Regions from separate parts of the Mesorhizobium sp. M0778 genome, predicted to be linked through region 2. Evidence: riboswitches for the same ligand, from Rfam matches in the RefSeq annotation. Region 2 holds a riboswitch; the other holds the start of a gene.
The links. Region 2 has a riboswitch for cobalamin ahead of NKI22_RS04000 (CbtB domain-containing protein). Riboswitches for the same ligand answer to the same signal wherever they lie in the genome.
Positions count from the first base shown of each region.

Region 1 (5,307 bases), on a different contig from region 2:
GATCGAGGTTGTCGAGCGAGCCTTGTGCGCGTACCAGTTCCGGCGTGGTGCCGAACTGGTCGCGGAAGGCGCGGGTGAAGGCCTCATGCGAGGCATAGCCGGCGTCGAGCGCGACCGAGAGGATGTCGGGTGCGCCGGCGCCAAGCTTGCGCGCCGCTTCGGTCAGTCGGCGAGAACGGACGTAGCTCATCACCGAACGGCCGGTAGCCGCGCCGAAAGCCCGCGTCACATGAAAGCGCGACACCCCGCTGCTCTTGGCGACATCGTCCAGCGAGACTGCTTCGGGCAGATGGCTTTCGACGAACCACAGCGCCTTCTGGGTCGGATTCATTTGGCACCTCGCATTGGCCCAGTCTCCGCATTGGCCCAGTCTTTACATGGCCCAGTCTTTACATTGGCCATGTCTTATATTGGCAAGATTATGGTGCCGCTTCCTGGCGGAGGCAGTCTGATCGAAATTGCGCACTGCGCAAATCGAGAGCGACGGTCGTCGGCAATTCGCAGGCGTCGCGCGAAAAGGCTTGACAGGAAGCGGGCAAACGTCCTTTTAAATGTAACGTTATTACATCACGAGGTCTATATGGCTCCTTCTGACAAGACTTATTGCGCTGTGATTGGCGGAAAACTAGGGTGGCTGACTGATGGTCCCCGAGTCGAAAGGCAAGGGGTGAAAAGGGAACACGGTGAGATCTTCGGATCGAGGCCGTTGCTGCCCCCGCAACTGTAAGCGGTTAGCAAAATCCGAAGTGCCACTGGCCGGCAAGGCTGGGAAGGCAGGATGGCGCAAAGACCCGCGAGCCAGGAGACCTGCCATCAGCATGAGTTGACCGGACGGGGTGTGCCGGGAGGAGACGTGGACATCGGTCTTGTCGGCCGGTCCGTCCAGCTTCCTTCCGTCGCCATTGAGAAAGTGACGGTAAGTTGGACGCCTCCCAGCCTCTTCTTGAAGCGTGTGAACTGAGCGCGACGACGAATGGCCGGTGCCTGGTCAGCGCGGTGAGCCTTTCGATAGCGCCGGGCGACCGCCTCGCCATCATCGGCCCCAACGGCGCCGGCAAGACGACGCTGCTGCGCATGCTATGCGGTACGCTGCGGCCAAGCGCGGGAGATGTGAGATTTTCCGGACGCCGGCTGGAGAGGTTTTCGGCCGCCGAGCGGGCACTGCACATGGCGGTCGTTGGCCAGACCGACCAGCCTGATCCGCGGCTTGCCGTGATCGACTACGTCGAGCTTGGGCGCGTCCCGCATGCCGGCTTGCGACGGAGGAGCGAGCAACGCGACATCGTCATTGAAGCACTTCGCAGAACCGGCCTGCTGCCGCTGCTCGGCCGCACGATCGGCTCGCTATCCGGTGGCGAGCGGCAACGCGCCCAGTTGGCGCGCGCCATCGCCCAGGAGCCCAAAATCCTGTTCCTCGATGAACCGACCAATCATCTCGATCCGCGCGCCCGCAGCGACCTTCTCGAACTCGTATCGCAGTTTGGCATGACCGTCGTGGCGGTGCTTCATGATCTGTCGCTTGTCACGCCATTTGCCACCAGGGTCGCGGTGATGAACGAGGCCCGCCTGCAGGCACTTGCCAGTCCGCGCGAGGCGCTGACCAAGAAGTTGATCCGCGAGATTTTCGGCGTTGACGTGCTTTGGCTGCGCCATCCCACCGAAGACCGCGAACTCACGGTCTTCGACGTTCCGAACCGCGCCTCTTCACATCCCGATTTGACCAAGGAGCAACATCCGTGAAACGCCTCGTACTGTCTTTTGCCTCCCTCCTACTTGCCCAGACCGCCTTCGCTTTCCCGGTAACCGTTGATAGCTGCGGCACGCCGCTGACGTTCGACGCCGCGCCGAAGCGCGCCGTCATCCAAGATCTGAACATGGCGGAGATGGCCTTCGCGCTGGGGCTGCAACCATCGATCGTCGGCCTGACCGGCATCACCGGATGGTATAAGGTCGGTCCGGAATTCAAGGCCGAGCAGGGCGCGATCCCGGAACTCGCGCCGAAATACCCGACCCTCGAAAACCTCGTCGCCGTCGAGCCCGATTTCTTCTTCGCCGGCTGGTATTACGGCATGAAGCCTGGCGGCGAGGTGACGCCCGATACGCTGGCCCCGCACGGTATCAAGACGCTGGTGCCGACGGAAAGTTGCGTCCATCTCGACCAGAACCGCCCCGCAGCCTCGATGGACCTGCTCTATGGTGATGTCGAAAAGCTGGGCAAGATTTTTGGCAAGGAGGCGGAGGCGGGAAAGCTTGTTTCGAACTGGAAGGCGCAGCTCGCCGATATCACGGCAAAGATCGGCGACCGCACGGGAACGCGTGTGTTTCTTTACGACTCCGGCGAAGACAAACCCTTCACATCAGGCAAGTTCGCGATCCCCAGCGCCATGATCGCCGCAGCCGGCGGCGACAACATCATGGCCGACATGCCGACGAGCTGGGGCAATACGGATTGGGAGACGGTGGCGGCCCGCAATCCGCAATTTCTTATCCTGCTCGACTACCAGGACGGCGGCTACAGAAAACTGCTCGATTTCCTGAAAGCTCATCCGGCGATGAAGGAGACTGAGGCGGTCAAAAATGAGCACTTCATTGCGCTGCGCTATGCCGAACTGACGCCTGGGCCTGCCAACATCGAGGCGATCGGCAAGATCGCCAGGGCGATGCACCCGGAAGCTTTCTGAGCTTGCGCCAGAGAGCGTTCGAATTGGCGATGACAGCAGGAGCAGCAGCGATTGCCGCTCTTGCTCTGCTGTCGATTGCCTATGGATCGACGGTCATCGCGTTGAGCGACGTGATTGCTGCGCTCGGACATGCCGCCGGGCTGGACGGAGACATCGTGTCCGGTCCGGCCGGCAAGATCCCGATTGCCAAGATCGTCCTCGATCTTAGGCTACCGCGCACGATTATGGCCATCTGTGTCGGCGCCGGGCTGGGCGTCATCGGCGCGCTGCTGCAGACGGTAACGCGCAACGACCTCGCAGATCCGTTCTTGTTCGGCCTGTCGTCCGGAGCCGCGGCCGGCGCGGTTTCCGTCATCACCATTTTTGGCGACCATTTCGGTATCTGGACGTTGCCGGTCGCGGCCTTCACGGGCGGCGTATTGGCCGCCGGCATCGTGCTTTTGCTGGTTTCGCGGGTGAGGGGGCAAGGCCCCGAACGGCTGATCCTCGCCGGGCTTGCCGTCTCGTTCATGTTCACCGCCTTGACTAACTATCTCGTCTTTGCCGGAGACCAGCGCGCCGCTCACTCGGTGTTGTTCTGGACGATGGGCGGGCTCGGGCTGGCCCGTTGGGACAATATCGAGCTGGCTGCTCTGGGCGCAGGCACCATCCTTGTTTATGGACTTTGGAACCACCGCCGGCTCGACGCTTTCCTGGCCGGCGAGAATGCCGCTGAAAGCCTCGGCGTCCCGGTTGCGCGGATGCGCAGGATGACATTTCTCGTCGCCGCTTTCTCGACGGCGATCCTTGTCTCGGTCGCAGGCGTCATAGGTTTCGTTGGCTTGATGATCCCACATCTGTCCAGGACCCTGGCCGGCCCGCTTCATCTGCGCCTGATTGCAAGCTGCGCCCTCTTCGGAGCGGTGCTGTTGCTGGCAAGCGACCTTCTCGCGCGCACGCTGCTGCCGCCGCAGGAACTGCCGATCGGCATCATCACCAGTTCGGTCGGCGCTTCTTCGTGGTCACGATGCTCATTCGCAATCGCTCATGATGTGACTGCCATGTACATTTGCCGCCTTCTGGCACAATCCGGGTTCCTTGAATTATGAGCACGCTTATTATATATGTCGCTCATGGTTTCCGACGGCATCGACAGATTGGGCTTTTTGATCCACGACGTGCAGCGCCTGATGCGCAAGCGCTTCGAGGCGCGCGCCAGTGGTTTCGGCCTTTCTTCGGCGCAATGGCGGCTTCTGGTCCGTGTCGCCAAGGAGGCGGGTGTCGCGCAGGCGCGGCTTGCCGAGCTTCTCGAAATCGAGCCGATCAGCGTCTCGCGCCTTGTCGATCGCATGGGGGAGGGCGGCTGGATCGAGCGCCGTCCCGACGCAACCGACAGACGAGTGCGCATGATTTTCCCGACCGCCAAGGCGAACGCAGCCTACGCCCACGTCAAGAGCCTTGCCGGCGAGGTGTATGAGGAATCGCTCGTTGGCGTTTCGCCGGAAGATCGCCGCGTCCTGGTCAAGGCGCTGGAGACAATGGTGCAGAATCTTGCGGATGGTGAGACGCCGCCCTCGGAAAAAGTGAAGAATACGGAAGGCGCAGCAGCATGAACGCGGTAGCCAAAGTAGATAAGAATGCGGCCAAGCTGGAGATGGAAGCTCCCGCGAAGCCGGCGGCAGCTCCGGTAACGGTCGCTCCGCAGGTAGCTCCGGCGCCAGTGGCGCCGAAGAAGAAGCGTCGTGCCGGCCGCTTCCTTTTGATGTTTGTGCTGCCCGCTGCGTTGATCGCCGGCGGCAGCTATGTCTGGGTGACCGGCGGCCGCTATCAGGAGACCGAGAACGCCAATCTGCAGCAGGCCAAGGTGTCGATAGCCGCCGATACGGCGGGCCGCATCGTTCAGGTCGATATTTTCGACAACCAGTCTGTCAAGCAGGGCGACGTGTTGTTCGCCATCGATCCCGAGCCCTACCGGATCGCATTGGCCCAGGCCGATGCGGCGGTGGCCGGCGCGCGGCTCAATGTCGAGCAGCTGCGTGCGGCCTATAGCCAGGCGCTGGCGCAAGAGAAGTCCGACGAAAGCCAGGTCCAGTACGCGCAGTCGCAGTATGACCGCGCCGCCGACCTTGCCCGCAAGGGCATCAACGCCAAGTCGTCGCTGGACGAGGCCAAGAACGACCTCGACAAGGCCAAGCAGCAGCTGGCCGTGGCCCAGCAAGGGATCGTCAGCGCCAAGGCGGCACTTGGCGGCAATCCCGACATCGAGACCGACAAGCATCCGACAGTGATGGCGGCGCTCGCCGCACGCAACAAGGCGGCCTACGATCTGGTCCAGACAACAGTCAAAGCGCCTGCCGACGGCATCATCAGCCAGGCCGCTTCGTTCAAGGTCGGCCAGTATGTCGGCTCGGGCACGCCGCTGTTTTCGCTGGTCGAGACCGGCGATACCTGGGTCGACGCCAATTTCAAGGAAACGCAGCTCACCAACATGAATCCGGGCCAAAAGGCCGAAATCGTGGTCGACACCTATCCGGGCAAGACGTTCGAAGCCACCGTCAAGGCGATTGGCGCCGGCACCGGGGCCGAGTTCTCGCTGCTGCCCGCGCAGAACGCCACCGGCAACTGGGTCAAGGTCACGCAGCGCATT
Region 1 covers NZ_JAMYPA010000017.1:48,933-54,239, reverse strand. Annotated here, with positions in the region: gene NKI22_RS22035 (GyrI-like domain-containing protein) at 1-331, opposite strand, end outside; cobalamin riboswitch at 626-829, shown strand; gene NKI22_RS22030 (ABC transporter ATP-binding protein) at 922-1,740, shown strand; gene NKI22_RS22025 (ABC transporter substrate-binding protein) at 1,737-2,681, shown strand; partial or broken gene NKI22_RS22020 (FecCD family ABC transporter permease) at 2,711-3,711, shown strand; gene NKI22_RS22015 (MarR family winged helix-turn-helix transcriptional regulator) at 3,794-4,273, shown strand; gene NKI22_RS22010 (HlyD family secretion protein) at 4,270-5,307, shown strand, end outside.
Region 1: it holds a riboswitch for cobalamin, as region 2 does, so the genes downstream of both, NKI22_RS22030 (ABC transporter ATP-binding protein) here and NKI22_RS04000 (CbtB domain-containing protein) in region 2, are expected to answer to the same signal.

Region 2 (5,307 bases):
CTGCTGATCGTGCTTGCCGCTTTCCTGGTCAAGGGCGCCGATGCCAAAGCCGCCTGGCATGCTGTGCGGCGCGATGCGAAAAAACACCGCTCGCCCAATGCCGGCTGGCCGGAAGCAGCGATGGCCGGTGCGCTCGGCCTGGCGCTCGCCGGCCCCCGTTCCTATGACGGCGTCATGGTCGAAGACGCGTTGATGGGCGAAGGCGGCCGCCGCGACGATATCGAGAGCACCGACATCCGACGGGCGCTGAAACTTTACCGGGTCGCCGACTTACTGCTGATCGCGCTGTTCGGGGTGATCGCAGTGGTTGTTATCTTGGCGTGACCTGCGCCCGAGATCGAGCGGAAACAAAAAACCCGCCAAGCGGCGGGTCGTTGGAGCCAGTTAGCACCATAGCGAGATTAGTACCATAGCTGCCGGCACAAAGCAAGAACAAAATTGCTGTGCCCAAAGAATAATCGCCCCAGCTTTGCGCTTCTCATTCCCTGCCTTTGACGTTCGAGGTTGGCGAAATCCGAAGCGCCATCCAATCTCCCCCCTCGCGGGGGAGATGTCCGGCAGGACAGAGGGGGGCGCGAAGGATCGCCAGCCTCTTGACCGTTCACCTGCTAATGACGGTCTGACGACGTAGTTGTCTCCGACTGACAGGCCGAGGGACAGTGCCCCCCTTTGCCCTGCCGGGCATCTCCCCCACAAGGGGGGAGATCGGCAGCTTCGCCGGCGCCGCCTGCTCCGAAACGCCCTTCCCCGATCGCCAAACCCCTCAGAACTCTATCCCTTGCTGCGCCTTCACGCCGGCGGAGAAGTGGTGCTTGGTCACGCCCATCTCGGTGACCAGATCGGCTGCCTCGACCAATACCGGCTTGGCATTGCGGCCGGTGACGACGACATGCAGGCCCTCGCGACGCGCCTTCAGCGCTGCGACCACCTTTTCGAGGTCGAGATAATCGTAGCGCAACGCGATGTTGAGTTCGTCGAGCACCACGAGGCTGATCGACGGCTCGGCCATCAGCTCGAGCGCCTTGGCCCAGGCGGCCTCAGCGGCCGCGATGTCGCGCTTCAGGTCCTGCGTTTCCCAGGTAAAGCCCTCGCCCATGGCGTGCCAGACGACGCGGTCGCCGAAGCAGGCAAAAGCATCCTTCTCGCCGGTGTGCCATTTGCCTTTGATGAACTGGACGACGCCGACGCGCTTGCCGTAGCCGAGCATTCTGAGCGCCAGCCCGAAGGCGGCCGTGGTCTTGCCCTTGCCCGGACCGGTGTTGACGATCAACAGCCCTTTCTCGACCGTCTTGGCTGCAACCTCGGCGTCCTGCACCGCCTTGCGCTTGGCCATCTTCGCGCGGTGGCGTTCCTCGTCCTTGGGATCGATGTGGTCGGTATCAGCCATGTCATTTCACCCTGAGCGGCAGCCCCGCCACCATCAAAAGCACGGTGTCAGCGACGGCGGCAACGTCCTGGTTCAACCGGCCGGCCGCGTCGCGAAACCGTCTTGCCAGCGCATTCTCCGGCACGATGCCCTGGCCGACCTCGTTGGACACCACGAACCAGGGTCCACGCGGCCGCGACAGCACATCTGCCAGCCTTCGGCATTCGGCCTCGACATCATGTTCGGCCAGCATATGGTTGGTCAGCCACAGCGTCAGGCAATCGATCAGCACCGGCTGGCCGTCAGGCAGTGCCTCGATCGCGCCGGCAAGGTCGAGCGGCGCCTCGATGGTCGTCCAGCCGGCGCTGCGGCGCGAGCGGTGCAGCGCGATCCGTTCGCGCATCTCCTCGTCATAGGCTTGCGCCGTCGCGATATAGCTCCATGGCGCCGGACAGGCACTCACCAGCCTCTCGGCATGCACGCTCTTGCCGGAGCGCGCACCGCCGATGATCAGGGTCAGCGCCCCGGCAGCGCGGTCAGGCAAAGCTGTCGCGCAGGCTGGTCGCCGTGCCGGTGAAGCGGCCGCGCACCACGCCGACGACCGCGCCGAGCACCAGCCAGAACACCAGATTGGTCAGCGTCACCGCCACCACGAACTGATGATGCAGGCCTTCCGGGATTGTCGTCTCGAAGCTGTCGGGCTGCGGCGCGCCGACAATATGCGGCGCCACCATCAACGCCACGGCAAGGACCGCCAGCGGCAGCGATCTGCGGAAGGCGAGCAGGCCGAGACCGGCGGCGGTCGCCACCACCGTTGCCCACCACCAGATCTGGCGTTGGACAAGGTCGGCCGCCGGCATTGCCGGCAATTCCGGCGGCAGGCCGAGGCCGGGCGCCAGCGTGAACACGGCAAAGCCGGCAAGCCCCCAGAACAGGCCCTGGCGCCAATTGCCGATGCCGCCGGCGAATTCCGAAACCGCAACCAGGATCAGTGCGAAGCCGATGCCGGTGACGATATTGGCAACGACGCTGAAGGCAAAGCGTTCGAAACCGTCGGCCGGCGCCCAGCCTTCGTCCTCAGCCGAAGCCATTGCTTCAGCCGGTGCCGGCGCGGCGCTGCTCATAGCCATCGTGCCCGTGGCGGCCGGTGCCGCAGGTGCGGCGGCATGGTCATGGCCGCCGCCGGCCTGTTCGTAGACTTCCGCCTTCAGGATCAGCGGCACCGTGGCATAGGCCTGCATGCAGGCGAGAACGACGCCGGCCACGAGCCCTGCGATCGCCGCGATGAACACGACGTTGCGAAACAGTGTCATGATGTCAGCCCCTTGTCAGTGGCAGGGAAAGCCCATCGAGTGGCGATAGTCGTGGGCGGCATTGTGGACCGCATCGATGTGCGAGAAGCCGACAAAGCCCATGACGAAAATGCCGAGGAATGCAGCAAGCGCCAGCTGCATGAAACGCGACTGCGAGGAGACGGAAGCGCCGAGCGAGACGGAAGCGGTATTCATGTCTTGTCCTTTCGCCCTCCACCCGAGGGCATAGAAGTCAGTTTCCTGTCGCCGGCAGGTCTCCTGGCTCGCGGATCAGCGCCCTTCCCCACCTTCCCGAAGAAAATCTTCAGTGGCATATGGAGAGGACTACCGCTCACAGTTGCGGGGGCAGCCACGGCATTGGGCAAGAATTTCGCCCGCACCGCATTCCCTCTTGGTTCCAAACGGAACCGACGACATCAGCGACTATAGGCAGAATCGCCGCGCCCGGCAAACCAAATTCCGCCGGATCGTGTGGCGAATGCGCCGCCTCGCCAAGCTCGCCGGCCGGCGCCGCAATTGACAATTCTCACAGCCGGGTGTCGGCTGGCGGATGGGGAGGAAGCCGGCATGCAACCCAGCCCGAATGAGCGCGGTCCCTATAACGGCCTGACGCGGGCCGAGCCGACGCTGCCGTCATCGGCCTATTGGGACATCGCAGGCTATCAGCGCGATCTCGAGGCCATCTGGTATCGCAACTGGCTGCTGGTCTGCCGCGAGGCCGACCTTGCCCAGCCGCTGGCTTTCAGGACGTTTCGCATAGGCACGCAGGAGGTCGTCGTGCTGCGCGACGAGACCGGCGAATTGCGCGCCTTTCACAACACCTGCCGGCATCGCGGCTCGCAGCTTTGCCAGCAGAGCGAAGGACGGCTGAAGGCGCGGCTCATCACCTGCCCCTACCACGCCTGGTCCTATTCGCTGCGCGGCGATCTGGTGCGCGTGCCGTCGAAATCGCTGCCGGACGGTTTCGACAAGGCCGATCATCCGCTCTACCGCGTCGCGCTTTCGGTGTGGCGCGGTTTCGTTTTCGTCAACCTCGCGCAAGACGCTGCCGGTTCGGCTGAAACATCCTTCGATCCGGCATCCGGCAACCTCGCCAACTGGCCGCTGGAAACGCTGCTGAGCGGCCATGTGCTGCGCAAGGTTATGAACTGCAACTGGAAGATATTTTGGGAGAACTTCAACGAGTGCCTGCACTGCCCTGGCGTCCACAAGGACCTGTCGCGGCTGGTGCCGATCTATGGCCGCGGCCTGATGGGCCGGCACGACGACCCCGAATGGGCGCGCCACGCCGACAATGACGCGCCGGAATTTGCCGGCGGCTTGCGGGCCGGGGCCGAAACCTGGTCGCGCGACGGGCGCGTCCACGGCTCGGTCTTTTCGAGCCTGACGCCGGCCGAGCGTGCTGCCGGGCAGACCTATGCCACCAACTTGCCGTCGATGTTCGTCGTCGGCCATGTCGACTATGTCAGGACCGTGCGGCTGGTGCCGCTTGGGCCGGAGCAGACCGAACTCACCGCCGAATGGCTTTTTTCGCCCGAAGCGCTCGCCGATCCGGCAGCGGATATCGACAACATCGTCGCCTTCGGCACCCAGGTGCTGGAGGAAGATGCTGATATCTGCGAGGTCAACCAGAAGGGCCTGCGCTCGATGCGCCACAAGGCCGGCGTGCTGATGCCCGAGGAATATGACTTGCACCGCTTCCACAACTGGGTGCTCGAGCGGCATGCGGCGCTTGAACATCAAAGCGATTTGGGCAGATAGCGCCAGGTGACGAAGCCGCAGACCGCCGCCAGCAGGCCGAGCGTCGCGAAAACCGCGCCCAGGCCGCAGAACGCCAGCACCACCGAATAGACCAGCGGCGGCGTCAGCTCGGAAAAGTCGAGATAGGTGCGGTAGACCGCCGCCATCTGCGCCCGCTCATACGAGCGCACCGAGCGCATGAACGCGGTCGAGCCCAGCGCATCGAGCGCGATGGTGAAGAAGGCACCGCAAAGCAGCAACGCGCCGGTGACGAGCGGCGCGGCCTCGCCGACGGCGCCGGCCGCCAGCAGCGTCGCCGACATGGCGAAATAGGCAAACGTCATGGTGCGCCGGCCGCCGAAACGCTTTCCCGCCCTGCCCCAGAAGATGGCCATGAACAAAAGCGCATTGCCGGCCGAAATCAAGAGGCCGCCGGCGAGCTTGCCCTCGCCGGTGATCACCATGAACAGCGGCCCATAGACAAAGGACGTCGTCCAGAAGCAGGAACGGCCGAAGGCGATCAGCCAGGCCAGCCTCAGCCTTGGCTGCGCGACGAAGCGGCCGATATTGGCCAGCGGATTGACCGGCCGCGTCTTGCCCGGGCGGATCGACGGGTTGTCGCCAAGCCGGTAGGTCCAGAACAGCGCCAGCAGGGCCATGGCGAAGACGGCCACCGCGCTATGCGCGGCATAGATGCCGAAACGCGTGTAGAGGAAAATGCCGAGCGTCGGCCCGGCGGTCCAGGCAAGCATCGACCACGCCATGCGCAGCGACTCGGCCTGCATGAAATCGGTCTTGCGGATATGGTCCATGATGTAGAGGTTGAGCGTGATCGCCAGCGCGCTGGCGCCGATGACGCGGCAGAGCATGCCGACCGTTTGGCCAGCA
Region 2 covers NZ_JAMYPA010000002.1:41,116-46,422, reverse strand. Annotated here, with positions in the region: gene cbiB (adenosylcobinamide-phosphate synthase CbiB) at 1-324, shown strand, start outside; gene cobO (cob(I)yrinic acid a,c-diamide adenosyltransferase) at 764-1,387, opposite strand; gene cobU (bifunctional adenosylcobinamide kinase/adenosylcobinamide-phosphate guanylyltransferase) at 1,389-1,910, opposite strand; gene NKI22_RS04005 (CbtA family protein) at 1,903-2,679, opposite strand; gene NKI22_RS04000 (CbtB domain-containing protein) at 2,695-2,874, opposite strand; cobalamin riboswitch at 2,911-3,106, opposite strand; gene NKI22_RS03995 (aromatic ring-hydroxylating oxygenase subunit alpha) at 3,247-4,440, shown strand; gene NKI22_RS03990 (MFS transporter) at 4,419-5,307, opposite strand, start outside.